Linked DNA regions of Novipirellula artificiosorum. The protein of the gene in region 2 interacts with the protein of the main gene of each other region in a pairwise test. Links are inferred from orthologs where the notes say so. Each region holds a gene or a part of one and is shown on either strand. Other genes may lie near its edges. The genes, in order: aceE and nth.

What was found.
Region 1: the proteins of nth (region 2) and aceE interact in binary tests that used the Escherichia coli proteins (3 or more experiments, as listed by UniProt). The link is inferred for Novipirellula artificiosorum from one-to-one orthologs.

The regions. Positions count from the first base shown.
Region 1 is NZ_SJPV01000001.1:178,836-186,705, forward strand. What follows is about bases 2,975-6,285. They hold aceE (pyruvate dehydrogenase (acetyl-transferring), homodimeric type), read right to left. Parts: upstream 5,908-6,285; coding sequence 3,175-5,907; downstream 2,975-3,174. Other genes in these bases: Poly41_RS00470 (2-oxo acid dehydrogenase subunit E2), read right to left, coding at 2,975-3,089; Poly41_RS00480 (SDR family NAD(P)-dependent oxidoreductase), read left to right, coding at 6,234-6,285. In the rest of the region: Poly41_RS00460 (DUF1592 domain-containing protein), read left to right, coding at 1-142; Poly41_RS00465 (DUF1552 domain-containing protein), read left to right, coding at 187-1,536; more of Poly41_RS00470, read right to left, coding at 1,668-2,974; more of Poly41_RS00480, read left to right, coding at 6,286-7,010; Poly41_RS00485 (hypothetical protein), read right to left, coding at 7,112-7,711. UniProt on the Escherichia coli protein: Component of the pyruvate dehydrogenase (PDH) complex, that catalyzes the overall conversion of pyruvate to acetyl-CoA and CO(2).
Region 2 is NZ_SJPV01000006.1:196,877-204,160, forward strand. The notes cover bases 424-3,148. They hold nth (endonuclease III), read right to left. Parts: upstream 2,251-3,148; coding sequence 1,597-2,250; downstream 424-1,596. Other genes in these bases: Poly41_RS17630 (M1 family metallopeptidase), read left to right, coding at 424-723; Poly41_RS35725 (50S ribosomal protein bL37), read left to right, coding at 907-1,005; Poly41_RS17640 (3-hydroxyacyl-ACP dehydratase FabZ family protein), read left to right, coding at 1,030-1,551; Poly41_RS17650 (U32 family peptidase), read left to right, coding at 2,520-3,148. Outside these bases: more of Poly41_RS17630, read left to right, coding at 1-423; more of Poly41_RS17650, read left to right, coding at 3,149-5,045; Poly41_RS17655 (M28 family peptidase), read left to right, coding at 5,135-6,292; Poly41_RS17660 (YgaP family membrane protein), read right to left, coding at 6,346-6,582; Poly41_RS17665 (FAD-dependent oxidoreductase), read left to right, coding at 6,832-7,284. UniProt on the Escherichia coli protein: DNA repair enzyme that has both DNA N-glycosylase activity and AP-lyase activity. The DNA N-glycosylase activity releases various damaged pyrimidines from DNA by cleaving the N-glycosidic bond, leaving an AP (apurinic/apyrimidinic) site.

The DNA.
Region 1 (7,870 bases), on a different replicon or contig from region 2:
CGGTCGAGGGACCGAGTACTATGACAAATGTGCACTGGACGAAATCATGGGCGATTTGCGTCAAAACGATTACCGATTTGCTGATTTGGTGTCGTCCATCATTGAAAGTGAACCCTTCCAAAGCCAAGGTTCTCGCGAGTAGCTCGCGTTGGAACCCCACCCCTGACCCCGAATGAGATCATCGCCATGCCAAACCCACTCTCGCGACGCACGATTCTGCGCGGCCTCGGCGTCTCGATTGCCTTACCGTTGCTTGAATCCATGTCGCCGTCTCGGCTGCTCGCTGCGACCAGCAAACCAGCCGCAGCACCGCTGCGCATGGGCTTCTTTTATGTGCCAAACGGAATGCACATGCCGGACTGGACACCCAAGCAAGAAGGGGCGAAGTTTGAATTGCCTGAGACGTTGGCTGGTTTGTCCGAATGTCGCGACAAGTTCAATGTGCTGACGGGATTGACGCTGGATGGAGCCTACGCGCATGGTGACGGCGGCGGTGACCACGCCCGCAGCGTTGCCGCGTTCTTGACAGGGGCCCATCCGCGAAAAACCAACGGTGCGGATATCCAAAACGGCGTTTCCGTGGATCAGCTTGCCGCCCAGCAGATTGGCGGGGCGACCCGGTTTGGGTCTCTTGAACTCGGGCTTGAAGCGAGCGCTCAAAGTGGGAACTGTGACAGCGGATACAGCTGTGCCTATGCATCGAACATGTCATGGCGAGGTCCCACCAACCCGGTCGCCAAAGAAATTGATCCCCGAGCTTTATTCGATCGGTTGTTCGAGGGTCAAACGGTGAAGGCGACTCGGCGCGCCAAAAGTGTTCGTGAGAAGTATCGAAAAAGTGTCCTCGACTTTGTTCAAGAGGATGCCAAGCGGTTGCACCAAAAGCTGCCAGAGATCGATCGTCGGAAACTGGATGAATATCTCTACGCGGTCCGCGATGTCGAAAAACGGATTGCCGGTGCGGACCGACTGGGGATTTCCGAAGAAGGGGTGCCTGACTACCCGCGGCCCAGCGGTGTGCCTCGCCAAATGGTCGAGCACTCCAAGTTGATGATGGACATGATCACATTGGCGATCCAAACCGACAGTTCGCGGATTGTCTCGTTCATGTTTACCAACGCAGGCAGCAACCGAAGCTATCCAGAAATTGGTGTCAGCGAAGGGCATCACGAACTATCGCACCACGGCAAGAGCAAACACAAGCAAGCTCAAATTGCGAAAATCAATCGGTTCCATGTCGATCAGTTTGCTTACCTGCTGAAACGACTCAGCAGTGTGTCCGAGGGCGAGGGGACGTTGCTCGACCACTGCATGCTGGTCTACGGCAGCGGCATTAGCGACGGCGATCGACATAACCACGATGATTTGCCCATCTTGTTAGCGGGCAGCGGAGCAGGACGCATCCAAAGCGGACGCCACCTGCGATACGAAAACAAAACGCCGCTGTGCAATTTGTATCTGTGGATGATGCAACAGATGGGCGTCCAAGCCGACAAATTCGGCGATAGCAATGCCGTGCTCCCCAACTTGACCTAATTTGCTAGGGGACTGTCAGCACTAAATTTTAGGGTAGTGGATTTCGCCAGAAATCCGTAACTCAAATAGTCTTGGAGACTTCTGGCGAAGTCCACTACGTCCCAACTCGCCGTTTTAAACTTGACAGTCCACTAAAGCGCCAACAGCAATCGGCTCGGCGCTTCGAGGTAACCAATCACATCGTTGAGGAACCGTGCTGCGGTGCCTCCGTCGACGAGTCGGTGATCGTAGGACAGACTGAGCGGCATCATTAAACGCGGCTGAATCGAATCGTCAGGCATCACCACGGGCAGCTTGCGGCTTCGACCGACCAGCAGAATGGCGACTTCTGGAACATTCACGATCGGTGTGGAATAGGTTCCCCCGATCGCTCCGAGGTTACTGATCGTAAACGTACCGCCTCGCAAATCGCTAACCGCGAATTGACCACCACGCACCTTACCCGACATCTCTGCCAGCGAGCGAGTGATTTCGGGAACGCCCATGCGATCTGCGTGGTGCATCACCGGAACGACCAAGCCGCGATCGGTATCGACGGCGATTCCAACGTTGACGAATTCCTTGTACAAGATCTGCTCGTTCTCTTGATCGACCGCCGCGTTGATGGTGGGGTGATGTCGCAATGCCGTTGCCACCGCCTTGATCAAGAAGGGCATCGATGTCAGTTTCAAACCCTGCGCAGCGTAGTCTTCTTTACTTGATTTGCGGAGCCGTTCCAGATCCGTGATGTCGGCATCGTCAAAATTCGTGACTCTCGGCACCGCTGACCAACTGGCGTGCATTTGTTTCGCGATCGTTTTTCGCATGCGGTCCATACGCTCGACACGAATGGGCCCAAAATCATCGACCGCCGGTGCCGCGGCGGCTTCCAACGAATCCATGGTCGAACCCGAGTCTGCTTTCGCAGTCGATCCGCTGCGGGCGGTTTCTTGGTTGGTTCGGACGACGGCCAACACGTCTTCTCGGGTGATCCTTCCACCTTCGCCGCTACCGCGAACCGACGCCAAATCGACGCTGACTTCCCGCGCGAAACGGCGAATCGCGGGGCCAGCGGCGATGGCACTCCCCGCTTCGACGGGACTGGGTGCCGGCGCGGCGGGTGCAGGGGGCGTTGGCGTTACTGCCACGGCCGGCTGTTTGACCGCCGCGGGTGCTGAAGCCGCTTGTGCAGCCGCCGGTGGTGCAGCTGTGGGCTGGGGTGGTTCCAGTGGGGCAACCGGCGCGGCTTTGGGTTCCGTCGCTGCCTCGGGCTTGGGTTCCGCTTTGGCTTGCGGGGCTGCCGCGGGTTTGGGTTCGGCTGGCGCCGCAGCTCCCTCGGCAGCTTCCACTTCCAAGATCACGCCGCCGATCTCAACCGTGTCCCCTTCGCTGACCAGAATTTTGGTCACCTTGCCGCCTACAGACGCGGGAACCGGAACGGTTGCCTTGTCGGTTTCCATTTCGACAATGTCTTGGCCTTGGGTGATCACATCACCAACGGAGACGAAGACTTCCAAAACATCGCCCGATTCGATGCCGTCGCCCAACTCAGGCAGCTTTACTTCAGTAGCCATATCAGTCGTTTTCAGTTTTCAGTTTTCAGATTGTCAGTGAGCAGCAGTGCAGCGGGAAAGCGTTGACGACTTTCCGCTACGAGAATCACGCAAAATAGGGATTTGGCTTGTCCGCGTCAAAGCCAAGGTCCTTGATGGCGTCGGCAACTTCGGCAGGCGTGAATACGCCCGTTTTGCTGAGCCGGCTGAGCGTTGCAATGGTGATCGATTCTTTGTCGACCTCAAAATGTCGGCGGAGCGATTCACGCGTATCACTGCGCCCCATCCCGTCGGTCCCGAGAACAAAGTAGTCGCCTGGAATCCAGGGTTGCAATTGTTCGCCCAATGCCCGGACGTAGTCGCTCGCCGAGATGAACGGCCCTTCGACCCCCTCGAGCACTTCTTCCAGGTAGCTCTTCCGCGGCGTTTCGGTCGGATGCAACATGTTCCAGCGGCTGCAATCCGCGGCTTCTCGCCGCAATTGCGTGTAACTCGTGACGCTCCACACATCGCTGGCGATGTTGTACCGGTCGGCAAGCAAGGTTTGGGCAGCGAGTGCCGAATTCAAAATGGCACCACTACCGAATAACTGCACGCGTGCTTTCGGGTTCTCGACTTCGCGGCTGTGATATTTGTAAATCCCCTTGATGATGCCCTCTTCGCAGCCCAACGGCATTTCGGGATGATCATATGCCTCGTTCTCGGCGGTGATGTAGTAGATGCAAGTCTCCCCATCTTGATACATCCTCTTGAGCCCTTCCATGATGATCACGACCGCTTCATAGGCAAAAGCGGGGTCATAAGCACGCACGGTCGGGAAGGCGATCGCGTTGAGCAAACTGTGCCCATCTTGGTGTTGCAGCCCTTCACCATTGAGCGTCGTTCGACCTGCGGTGCCGCCAATCAGAAAGCCTTTCGCTCGCATGTCCGCAGCGGCCCAAATCAGGTCACCGATCCGTTGGAACCCGAACATACTGTAGTAAATGTAAAACGGAATCATGTTGATCCCGTGAGCGCTGTAAGCGGTTCCCGCAGCATTAAAGCTGGCCATCGAACCGGCTTCGGTGATCCCTTCTTCGAGAATTTGCCCGTCTCGAGCTTCCTTGTAGTAAGTGATTTGCTCGGAATCGACGGGTTCGTAGAGTTGGCCTGCGTGAGCGTAGATACCGAACTGACGAAACATCCCTTCCATCCCAAACGTTCGCGATTCATCGGGAACGATCGGAACAATGTTTTTGCCGATCTTCTTATCGCGGCACAATGCAATCAAGGTTTGCACCACGGCAAAGGTGGTGCTGATATTCTTGTTCTCGACCTTGCGAATGACCTTGCGGTACTCCTCGAGCGTTGGAACCTCCACCGTGGGATGGATTTCCGGTCGGCTTGGCACCGACCCACCCAACTTGGCACGACGTTCCTTCAGGTATTTGATTTCTTGGCTATTTGCCGGAGGTCGATAAAACGGTGCCTTGCCGACTTCTTCATCACTAATGGGAATACCGAAGCGGGTGCGAAACTCAAGCAGTTCCTCTTCATTCATCTTCTTTTGGTTGTGGGCAACGTTTCGACCTTCTCCTGCTTCACCAAGGCCATAGCCTTTGACGGTCTTGGCGAGGATCACGGTCGGTTTTCCATTCTTCAACTCGGTCGCCAACTGATAGGCCGCGAACACTTTTTCGGGGTCGTGCCCACCACGTCGCATCTTCTCCAATCGCTCGTCGCTATAGTTTTCGACTAACTTGAGCAGTTCCGGGTACTTACCAAAGAAGTGCTCGCGGATATAGCTGCCAGGCATCCCGGTGTATTTCTGGTATTGACCATCGACCACTTCGTTCATTCGCTTGACGAGTAACCCCGATACGTCTTTCGCGAGCAGTTGGTCCCAATCATCGCCCCAGACCACTTTGATGACATTCCAACCCGCCCCACGGAATATCGACTCGAGTTCCTGGATGATTTTTCCATTCCCTCGTACCGGACCGTCGAGACGTTGCAGGTTGCAATTGATCACAAAGGTTAGGTTTTCGAGTTTCTCGCGAGCGGCCAAACCGATCGCCCCGAGTGTTTCCGGTTCGTCGCACTCGCCATCGCCAAGGAATGCCCAAACGCGTTGATCCGCTGTGTCTTTTAGCCCGCGGTCGCGAAGGTACTCGTTGAAGCGAGCTTGATAAATGGCCATGATGGGCCCAAGCCCCATCGACACGGTGGGGTATTCCCAAAAACCAGGCATCAGCCAAGGGTGCGGGTAGCTGCTCAGCCCGCCACCGGGAGCAAGCTCGCGACGGAAATTTTCGAGGTGCGACTCATCCAACCGTCCTTCCAAATAGGCACGGCTGTACATCCCTGGGGACGCATGCCCCTGAAAATAGATGGTATCGCCCGAGTAGCCATCCTCGCCACGACCTTTGAAAAAGTGATTGAACGCGATTTCGTACAACGTCGCACTCGATGCGAAGGTGCTGATGTGGCCTCCGACGCCCCCCTCGCGTTTGTTCGCGCGAACGACCATGGCCATCGCGTTCCAGCGGACGATCGATTTGATCCGTCGCTCGAGCTCGCGATTTCCTGGGAACGCGGGCTGATCGCTGACTGGAATCGTGTTCACATAGGGCGTGCTGGTATCTTCGTCCGATTGGATGCCCTCTTCCGCCGCCCGATCGCGGAGCTGTTCGAGCAGGAAGCGAACGCGCGCGGCCCCTTTGCTTTGCAAAACATAGTCGAGGGACGCGAGCCACTCGTGGGTTTCTGCCACGTCAATGTCTAACTCGGTTTCGTGAGCTTCGAGCTCACCGAGGAGCTGCTGGACTTCTTCTTGAGCGACCGATTTTGAATCCGACATATTCTACTTTTTTCTCTGTTGTACCTTCACGCGTATGTACCTTCACGCGTTACGATGGGCTCTGGATCACCCAGGAACAGGGGACTGTCCCCGCCACGAAGCAATGTTTGCTGGTTTGGCCACAATTGTAGACCGACTGAAAGCCACAGTTATAGCCGCGGATGGGCGTGTTTTAGCGATTTTAGACACGAGTGGCGACTATTGGCCGAGAATTGTACCGTAACAATCTCTTGTGGCGTACCGGCAGTAGGCAAAACGGGCCTGCGGCGTCGAAATCGTCCCATTTCGTTCTCCCCTGCTTTCTTTCTCGCATAGCGACCCATCCGATGTTCCAAGATACCCACGCTGTCGTCACCGGGGCTTCAAGCGGAATCGGTCGCGAAATCGCACTCTCGCTGGCTCGCAACGGCGTCAAGCGAATCGTCGTTCACTATCACGGCAATCGCGATGGCGCCAGTGAAACCGCGAAGCAGTGCTCCGCATCAGGGGCTCAGCCCATTGTGTTGCGGTGCGATTTGGCCGATGCCGAATCGATTCAACAGTTCGCATCGAATTGTTTTGCCGAGTTAGGCGAGGTCCAGACTTGGGTGAACAATGCCGGCGCCGATGTGCTGACCGGCGAAGCGGCCACGATGACATTCGCGGAAAAAATCAAGCAATTGATTGAGGTGGATGTGCTGGGCACGATTCACTTGGCTCGGATGGCGGCCCAAGCGATGATCCGCCAGCGAGTCGAAATTCCGTCATCGATGACCTTCATTGGATGGGATCAAGCGAGCCAAGGGATGGAAGGGGATGCGGGTCAAATGTTTGGTCCCGTCAAAGCAGCGGTGGCTGCGTTCGCGAAAAGCTTAGCTCAAACCGCTGCACCGCAAGTCCGTGTCAATCTTGTCGCGCCAGGATGGATCCGAACGTCTTGGGGCGAATCGACCGACGCGTATTGGGACCGGCGAGCGAAAGAACAGTCTCTCATGCATCGTTGGGGTTCTGCCGCCGATGTGGCTCAAGCGGTCCTTTTTGCTGCGGATCCCAACAACTCGTTCTTGACCGGACAAGAAATCCAAGTCAACGGCGGATGGAATCGACGGTTTGCTAAGCCGTGACGCGGCAACTCGCTTCGCTGGCCTTCGGACCACCGCGATACGAAAAAAGGCTAGCCGTTTCGGGCTAGCCTGTTCGTGGCTTGGCGGTTGGATCCCGTGCGTTACAGATTTGGCGTCGTGTAAGGCTCGACATCGCCAACCATGTGGAAGTGGTTGTGGTCGATGTACACCACTTCGATCGCTTCGCGGTCGTGAAGTGTGTGAGGAATCGGGTAGCCAACCGTGGTCTTTTCGTCGAAGTAGATCGTGCACTTGTAGTGGGCGTGGTGCAGTTGAGCAGGGCCGATCAGCGGGTAGAAGCGAGGTGGATCGATGTAGTCGGCGATCTTCTCTTTGATGATGCGAACGTCATTGCGTTGGGTTTCCCAGAGCAACGGAATGCCACCTTGAACCGGACGTGCCGATTCCAGTGCATGGACCACTTCATCATCGCTTGGCGGATCGAGAGCAACCGCAGGACCACCCGACGTCGTGGGGCCGAGGATCGGAACGCGATCATAACGTTCCTTCTTCCAAAAGTCTTCTTCGAGCTTGTGTTGGAAGTAGGGACTGACGGGAATCGGCCAGCCGAGGAAACCAAGGTTGATGTTGGTACCGCCGAGTCCGTAGCAGCCGCTCGATCCAATCGCGAGCATTGCCATCGTACAGAACGCAAGCCTTCCAGCAATCGAGGTGCGTTTGACAGTTGAATTGGGAGTCATCATCCGAGCAACCTTCCGTGGTTTTATTGTCGTTATCCGATTCATTCGACCCGCTCTCCAACGCTGTATGTGTTGGCGAGCTTTTGGTGTCTGCCGGCCTACGGCGAAGGATCTTCGAATCGTACGATCAGTAATCGCGTTCTGCGTACATCTAGTATC
Region 2 (7,284 bases):
GAGTACCCTGGCGACGTGTTGCCAATGTATGCCCAAGGCTATTCGGTGTGCAGCTTTCTGATCGATCAGCAAGGGCCGCGTTCGTTTATCAACTTCTTGCATGATTACGTGCAGCACCGATCTTGGACCGCAAATATCCGCAAGCACTACGGGTACGAATCGCTCGCGGAGCTCCAAGACTATTGGCTTTCTTGGGTTGCCGCCGGCAGCGGTCCTTCGGCCCAATTTGCCAAGAACAACCAGAATCTCGCTTCGGATCCGAGCAAGGTTGCCTTGGCATCGGCCAATCCGGTCGTCCAGGCTCAACATCAGACGCCAGCCGAAGCGATCACTCGGTCGGTTGACGGCCCAGCGACGGCCTTGGCAAGCGCTCAGCCAACGGGATGGTACTTGCGGCAAAAAATGGGGGTTGCTGACGCTCCCGCGGGGACTCCTCCGGCAGCTGCTTCCGAGCCAGTGGCTTCAGGTCGCTTGGCATCGGAGGACCGACTCATGCCTCCATCGGTCCGCAACAGCACGCTGTATTCGGCCGCTCAGCCACAGCAGGAGCAATCGATGAGCCGGTCCGGAATCGCGTTTCGACCGGCCGTGGCGGAAAACGCAAAGGAAAATGCGACTGCCGTGAAACCGACGATTGATGCTGCCGATCTCCAATCGATCCGAATCGATGCGTTGCAGGGCCAAGCGGATCGGTGGTATCAAAAAAAGACCATTTGGCGATAGTTTTCCCTCCATTTGCTCACGATTTTTTCTCTGCGGGAATCCAAGAACCCTGTTTCTTGCGACTACCGCAATGCCGTCGAACATGCTATTTTCTTCAGTTCGAAGGTCCGCCGAGCGGATCGCCCCGACCACAAGCGGCTTGCTTCGGTCGTTGTTCCCCCATCTGAAATGACGTCAGGATTCATGGCTAAACCACAACATAAACTGAAAAAAGCGAATCACGGGCAGCGCCCCGCCAGTGCAAAAGCACGCAAGGCCAAACGCAAAAAGATCAAGACCTAATCCCCTTTCCGTTAGCACGAATCTGTGACGAAAAGCGACTTCATTTTCGATCTTGACCGCTTGGATTTCGAGAATCCCATCGCGGATACCGAGGCGATCCATAGGCTCATTCCGCAACGCTTTGAGATGGCGCAGGTCACCGCTATCCTGGCCGAGGATGTCGATCGCTTGGCGTGTGTTGGCTACAAGGATGTGACCGAAGACGAGTTTTGGATTCGCGGCCATATGCCCGGAATGCCGATCATGCCTGGTGTGATCCAGCTCGAGGCGGTGGCCCAGTTGGCGAGCTACTTTGCTCAACGGCACGATCTGCTGGGAACCGAAATGGTTGGCTTTGGTGGCCTCGATGAGGTCCGTTTTCGCGGCATTGTCAATCCAGGCGATTGTTTGATCTTGATGATCGAATTGATCAAGCTGCGCCGTGGAAGGATGATTGTGGCCCGATTCCAAGGAGCCGTCGACAATAAGTTGGTGATCGACGGGGTTTTGCGTGGCATCCCCATTCCGGTCGAGATGGTCAAGCAACAATTGGATCGCCGTCCCTAGGCTGAGCGTGCGATGCATCGCAACGCTCACTCGCGAACGATTTCGCTACGCTTTCCGCGAAACCACGGGGCTTTTTCGCTGCGGATAGAGCTCGCGACACAGCCCACATTTCATGCCATCGCAGCCTCGTGCGGTACAGTGTTCGCGGCCGTAGTAGATGATTTGAAGATGGAGATCGTTCCAGCATGCTTGCGGGAATAGCTTTTTCAAGTCTTGCTCGGTTTCGACGACGTTCTTTCCACGGGTCAATCCCCACCGCTGAGCAAGTCGATGAATATGGGTATCAACCGGAAATGCAGGCACACCGAACGCTTGAGCCATTACGACGCTGGCGGTCTTGTGTCCCACACCGGCAAGCGATTCGAGTTGTTCAAGGGTCCTCGGAACCTGACCGCCATGCTCATCGACCAGACGCTGCGAAAGCCGAGTCAGGTTCTTGGATTTCGAGTTGGATAGCCCAATCGGCCGAATGATTCGTAAGATTTCTTGCTCGCCAAGCTCCACCATTTGCTCCGCCGTCGCTGCGGCAGCAAACAATTCCGGCGTCACCTCATTCACCTTCTTGTCGGTGCACTGAGCGCTCAACAAAACCGCCACCAGCAAAGTAAACTCATCGGTGTGGTCCAGCGGGATCGGCGGATGAGGATACAATTCCCCAAGCCGCCGCAACACAAGATCGGCACGCTGCTGTTTGTTCACGGTTTTCGTGGTCCCATTCGCGAAGGCGTTCAATTAGCCCCGTGTCCTGGCGGGGCCCGTTCTGCAACGGACCCCGTTATCGTAGCGGACCCCGTTATCGTAGCGGACCCCGTTATCGTAGCGGACCCCGTTATCGTAGCGGACCCCGTTATCGTAGCGGACCCCGTTATCGTAGCGGACCCCGTTATCGTAGCGGACCCCGTCCCTCTGTCGATTCGGTGTGTCGAAAACCGTTTCCCAGATCCGTGATTGCTTGTCATACTTGGCTCATGAACCCAACTCCGAGACTGCCAGCCAGCCGATCCATTGAACTTCTTGCTCCAGCGGGTGATTGGGAATGTGCGCGTGCTGCCGTCGAGAACGGAGCCGATGCAATCTACTTTGGGCTCGATTGTGGCTTCAATGCTCGCGTGCGAGCTAAGAATTTTGGTCTTCCCGACCTTCCCGATCTAATGAGTTGGCTCCGCACGCGAGGTGTTCGCGGCTATGTAACGATGAACACGTTGGCATTCCCGTCGGAATTGCCCCCCCTTATCGGAGTGATTGAATCGGTCGCAGCTTCGGGGGTCGATGCCGTGTTGATTCAAGACTTTGGCGTCGCCAGGATCGTCCATGCGATCTGCCCCGAGCTCGAGATTCATGCGTCGACTCAAATGAGTCTTTCGAGTGCCGAAACCATCGAAGTCGCTTCCGACTTGGGGTTGTCGCGTGTGGTGCTGGCACGCGAGCTTTCGATCGCCGAAATCCGAAAGATCACGGCAGCGACCCACATGCCCGTGGAGTGCTTCATTCACGGCGCGTTGTGCGTCGCGTACAGTGGTCAGTGCTTGACGAGCGAATCACTTGGCGGTCGTAGCGCCAATCGTGGGCATTGTGCCCAAGCGTGTCGGTTGCCGTACGAACTTGTCGTGGATGGTGAAGACCGCGACCTCGGTGAAGTTCGCTATCTACTCAGCCCTCAAGACTTAGCGGGCTATGCCGCGATTCCCGACATGATCGATGCCGGGGTGGCTTCACTCAAAATCGAAGGTCGCTTGAAGACCGCAGAGTACGTCGCAAATATCACAGGTCACTACCGCACCGCGATTGATGATGCGATTCAGACCGGTGCGGTGCACGTCGACGATGTGGCACGCCGTGAGATGGAGTTGTCGTTTTCACGTGGCTTTTCTCCCGGTTGGATTGAGGGCAACGATCATAAACGACTTGTGCCCGGTGACCACAGCGCCAAACGAGGCATTCGACTGGGGGCGATTCTCGATTGCAAGTCCGACCGAATACTTGTTCACGTTGATGCTCCGGTAACACTTGGCGATGGATTGGCCATTGAAGTCCAGCAGGGAGAATTTCAAGGCGGCCGGATCTATTCGCTTGAAACGGGTCGTGGCCAACGATTCGATTCGGTCGAAGCTGACACCGACGTATGGATTGGATTTGGACGCGGTGAAATCGAGTGGCAACGGGTTCAGCGTGGTGATCTGGTTTTCAAAAACGATGATCCAAAGCTAAACCGTCGTTTGCGTCAGAGTTTCGCTGGCGAAGACCCGCAAAGTCGTCAACCGATCGACATGGTGATCGGTGCGGAGGCAGGAAAGACGCTGCAGCTCTCGGCGACGACAAGCGGTGGGATCACCGTTAGCGTCTCGGGCGACCAAGTGCTCGAAAAGGCGAACAAGCATCCTGCCAATGCAGCGAGGCTGCGAGAAAAAATGGAGCGACTCGGTGGGACCTCCTTTGAACTTCGCTCGCTCAAAGCAACAATCACAGGCGAACCGATGGTGCCGGCCAGTTTGCTGAATCAACTGCGACGGACTTTAACCGATGCGTTGACCCTGCGGCTGAGGCAACCGCCGGTTCGGACGATCGACGCCGAAGCGGGGCGTGTTTTGCTCGCCCCCCTGCCACGGTCGGTCGACGAAGTGATAACGCCATCCAAACCTCAGTTGGTTGTGCTGTGCCGAACGCTTGAGCAAATAGAGGCGGTCGCCTCTAGCGATGTCGATTGGATCTATACCGACCTGCATGATGTTCGCCACTATCGAGATGCAGTACAGATCGCGCACCAACACCATGCCAAGATTGGCATTGCGAACGTTCGGATTCAGAAACCAGGCGAAATGGGACTTTTGCGTGTCCTCCGGCGACTCGATGCGGATTGCTTTCTGGTTCGAAACTTGGCAGCGGTTGGCTACCTCAAAACACTTGGTAAACCGCTGGTGGCCGATTTCTCACTCAACACGGCTAACCATCGCTCGGCCGAGTGGTTGATGGACCTTGGTGTGCAGCGAGTGACCGCGTCGTATGACCTGAATCGTGATCAACTGATGGACTTGGTCGACTCAGCCCGGCCGACAGATTTGGAAATCGTGATCCACCAGCACATGCCCATGTTCCACATGGAGCATTGCGTTTTCTGTAGCGTGCTGTCGCCCGGCACCAACAAGACGAATTGTGGGCGCCCCTGTGATCGCCACGTCGTGACACTGCGAGATCGTGTCGGGGCGGAGCATCCGCTGCAAGCCGACGTCGCCTGTCGCAACACCCTGTACAATGCAACCGCGCAAAGCGGATCCGAGATCGTCGCCGATTTAATTCGCAAAGGCATTCGCTGGTTTCGCGTCGAGTTGCTCGAACAAAACGCGAAGGAATCGCAACAAACGATCGCGACCTACCGGCAACTGCTTGCGGGCGAATTGTCGGGCAGCGAAGTTTGGCGAAGATTGCAAGCAACCAACCGCCTCGGCGTGACCCGTGGAACCCTTGAATCAAAGCGGAATCCGCTTGCGATACTCTAAAACCGATGTTTCAAAAACGGTGAAGGGTGTCGTGTGACCGAACTGTGGTGATTTACAACGGATCAACTTTCAATAAATTGGATGGCTTCATGCTCAGCAGTACTGAGAATCAATCACAAACCCATGCAGCTGATTTGCTCGCCAAGCCTCCATCCCCTCACAAGTCTCGATTGATGAGCAAGACCATCAAAAGTCACTCCAAAGCGTCGCCAAAGGCTCACTCCACGATCCCTGTCGCACCCGATGCGGCGCTTCGTCAATGGTTGATACGAATCATTGTGCTGCTTGGCTTGGTGATCGTGTCGCTAGTGTTCGCGATGGCGTTGGGGATTTTTGATCGTGGAGGCGTTCAGATCGAAAGCCCAACGCTGCGAGCCATCCCTGATCGCTACGACGAGCAGCGGGTATTCGGTTACTTGGTCGATCTCTGCGAAATCGGTCCACGAGCCTCCGGTTCAACGGGGATGGAAAAACAACAAGCGATGCTAACCCAGTTTTTTCGCAATTGCGGCGCGGCGGTTCAGATGCAAACGTTTGAAATTCGCCATCCCCAAGATGGCTCGAACGTCGAACTTGGAAACCTGATGGCGCGATGGAATCCAGCGCAGCAGAACCGTTATCTGTTCTGCGCCCATTACGACACACGTCCGTTCCCAGATCAAGACCGTCGAAATCCAAGAGGAGTGTTTGTGGGGGCAAATGATGGAGCAAGCGGGACCGCAGCACTGATGGAATTGGCGAACCAGTTCGATGATTTGCCAACTGAGATCGGAGTCGACATCGTCCTCTTCGACGGCGAAGAATTTGTTTTTGAACAGGGACGAGATGACTACTTTCTGGGCTCGACTTTCTTCGCTGAGAAAATCGCTGCCGAAACCGATGAAAGTCCCTACGCCGCTGGAATCCTGCTCGATATGATTGGCGACAAGGAGCTGAAGATTTACTATGAAACCAACAGTCTGAAATACGCTCGCGATGTCGCCGTTGGAGTCTGGCGAGTCGCCAAGAAACTTGGGGTCCGAGCGTTTGTGGATCGGCCACGACACACCATCCAGGACGACCACCTTCCGTTGAACCAAATCGCCAAAATCCCTACCATCGACCTGATCGATTTTGATTACCCTCGCCCAGGGTTCGGAGCACCGGCCTATTGGCACACCGAGCAAGACATCCCCGAAAATTGCAGCGGAAAATCGATGGCTGCGGTCGTCTGGGTGCTCCACCAATGGCTGCTCGAGCAGCGATAGCATTGTCGAGACGGCGACATTTGATCACGGCCTTCCACTCGAATGCACCGTGGTTACACCTGATGGTTCCAGGGCATTTTGCTCAACAACATTCCCATGCCACAGGTGTTCGATAGACCTGCGAAGGTGAGCCCTGCACCCACAAAGATAAAAATCCCCGCGAAGTAGGAGTGAACCGTCAACGCCAAAACTGCACCGGCAAGAATCAGCGAGCCGGCAACGATTCGAACTTGGCGGTCTAACGAAATCGTCCGTCGGGTTGTCGACGTTTCACATTTTTCGGTATTCATGTTCGGTAGTATAGCGACACCCCCTCGATCTTCGTAGCCATGTCACTCGACTTGAAATGCGTCCGACGACCGGGAATCATACCTGCGGTCCTACCGGTTGTGGGGCTCCATCCGCCAAAACCATGGCGGGTGGGCTTTTCAAAAAATTATTAACTCGATATATCACTAGGATACGATATATAGGCCTGCGGGCCTCGGCGCGGGACGATTTGATCCGCTAGCAACCTCTTCGATTTAGGAATCAGCAAAATGGCAGTAAACAAGAGTGACCCTCGGACGATTGTGGTTGTTGGCGGAGTCGCAGGCGGCGCGTCAGCGGCAACCCGCGCTCGGCGCATGAACGAGCAGGCAGAGATCATTTTGCTGGAAAAGGATCGCGATGTTTCTTTTGCCAATTGTGGACTTCCCTATCACATCGGTGGGGAGATCGCGGATCGTTCGGCGTTGGTGGTCGCGTCGGCCGAATTTCTTCGGCGTCGCTTTCGGCTGGACGTTCGGACGCAACACGAGGTCATCGCGATCGATCGGTCCGAGAAGAAGGTGGAAGTGCGGCGAGCGGATACGGGTGAGTCGCTGTCGATCCCTTATGACAAGTTGATTCTCGCGCCTGGGGCATCCCCCCTTCACCCCCCGATTCCAGGTGCCGACGCCTCGAACGTCTTGACGCTTCGTAATCTCGACGACATGGACCGGATCAAAGCG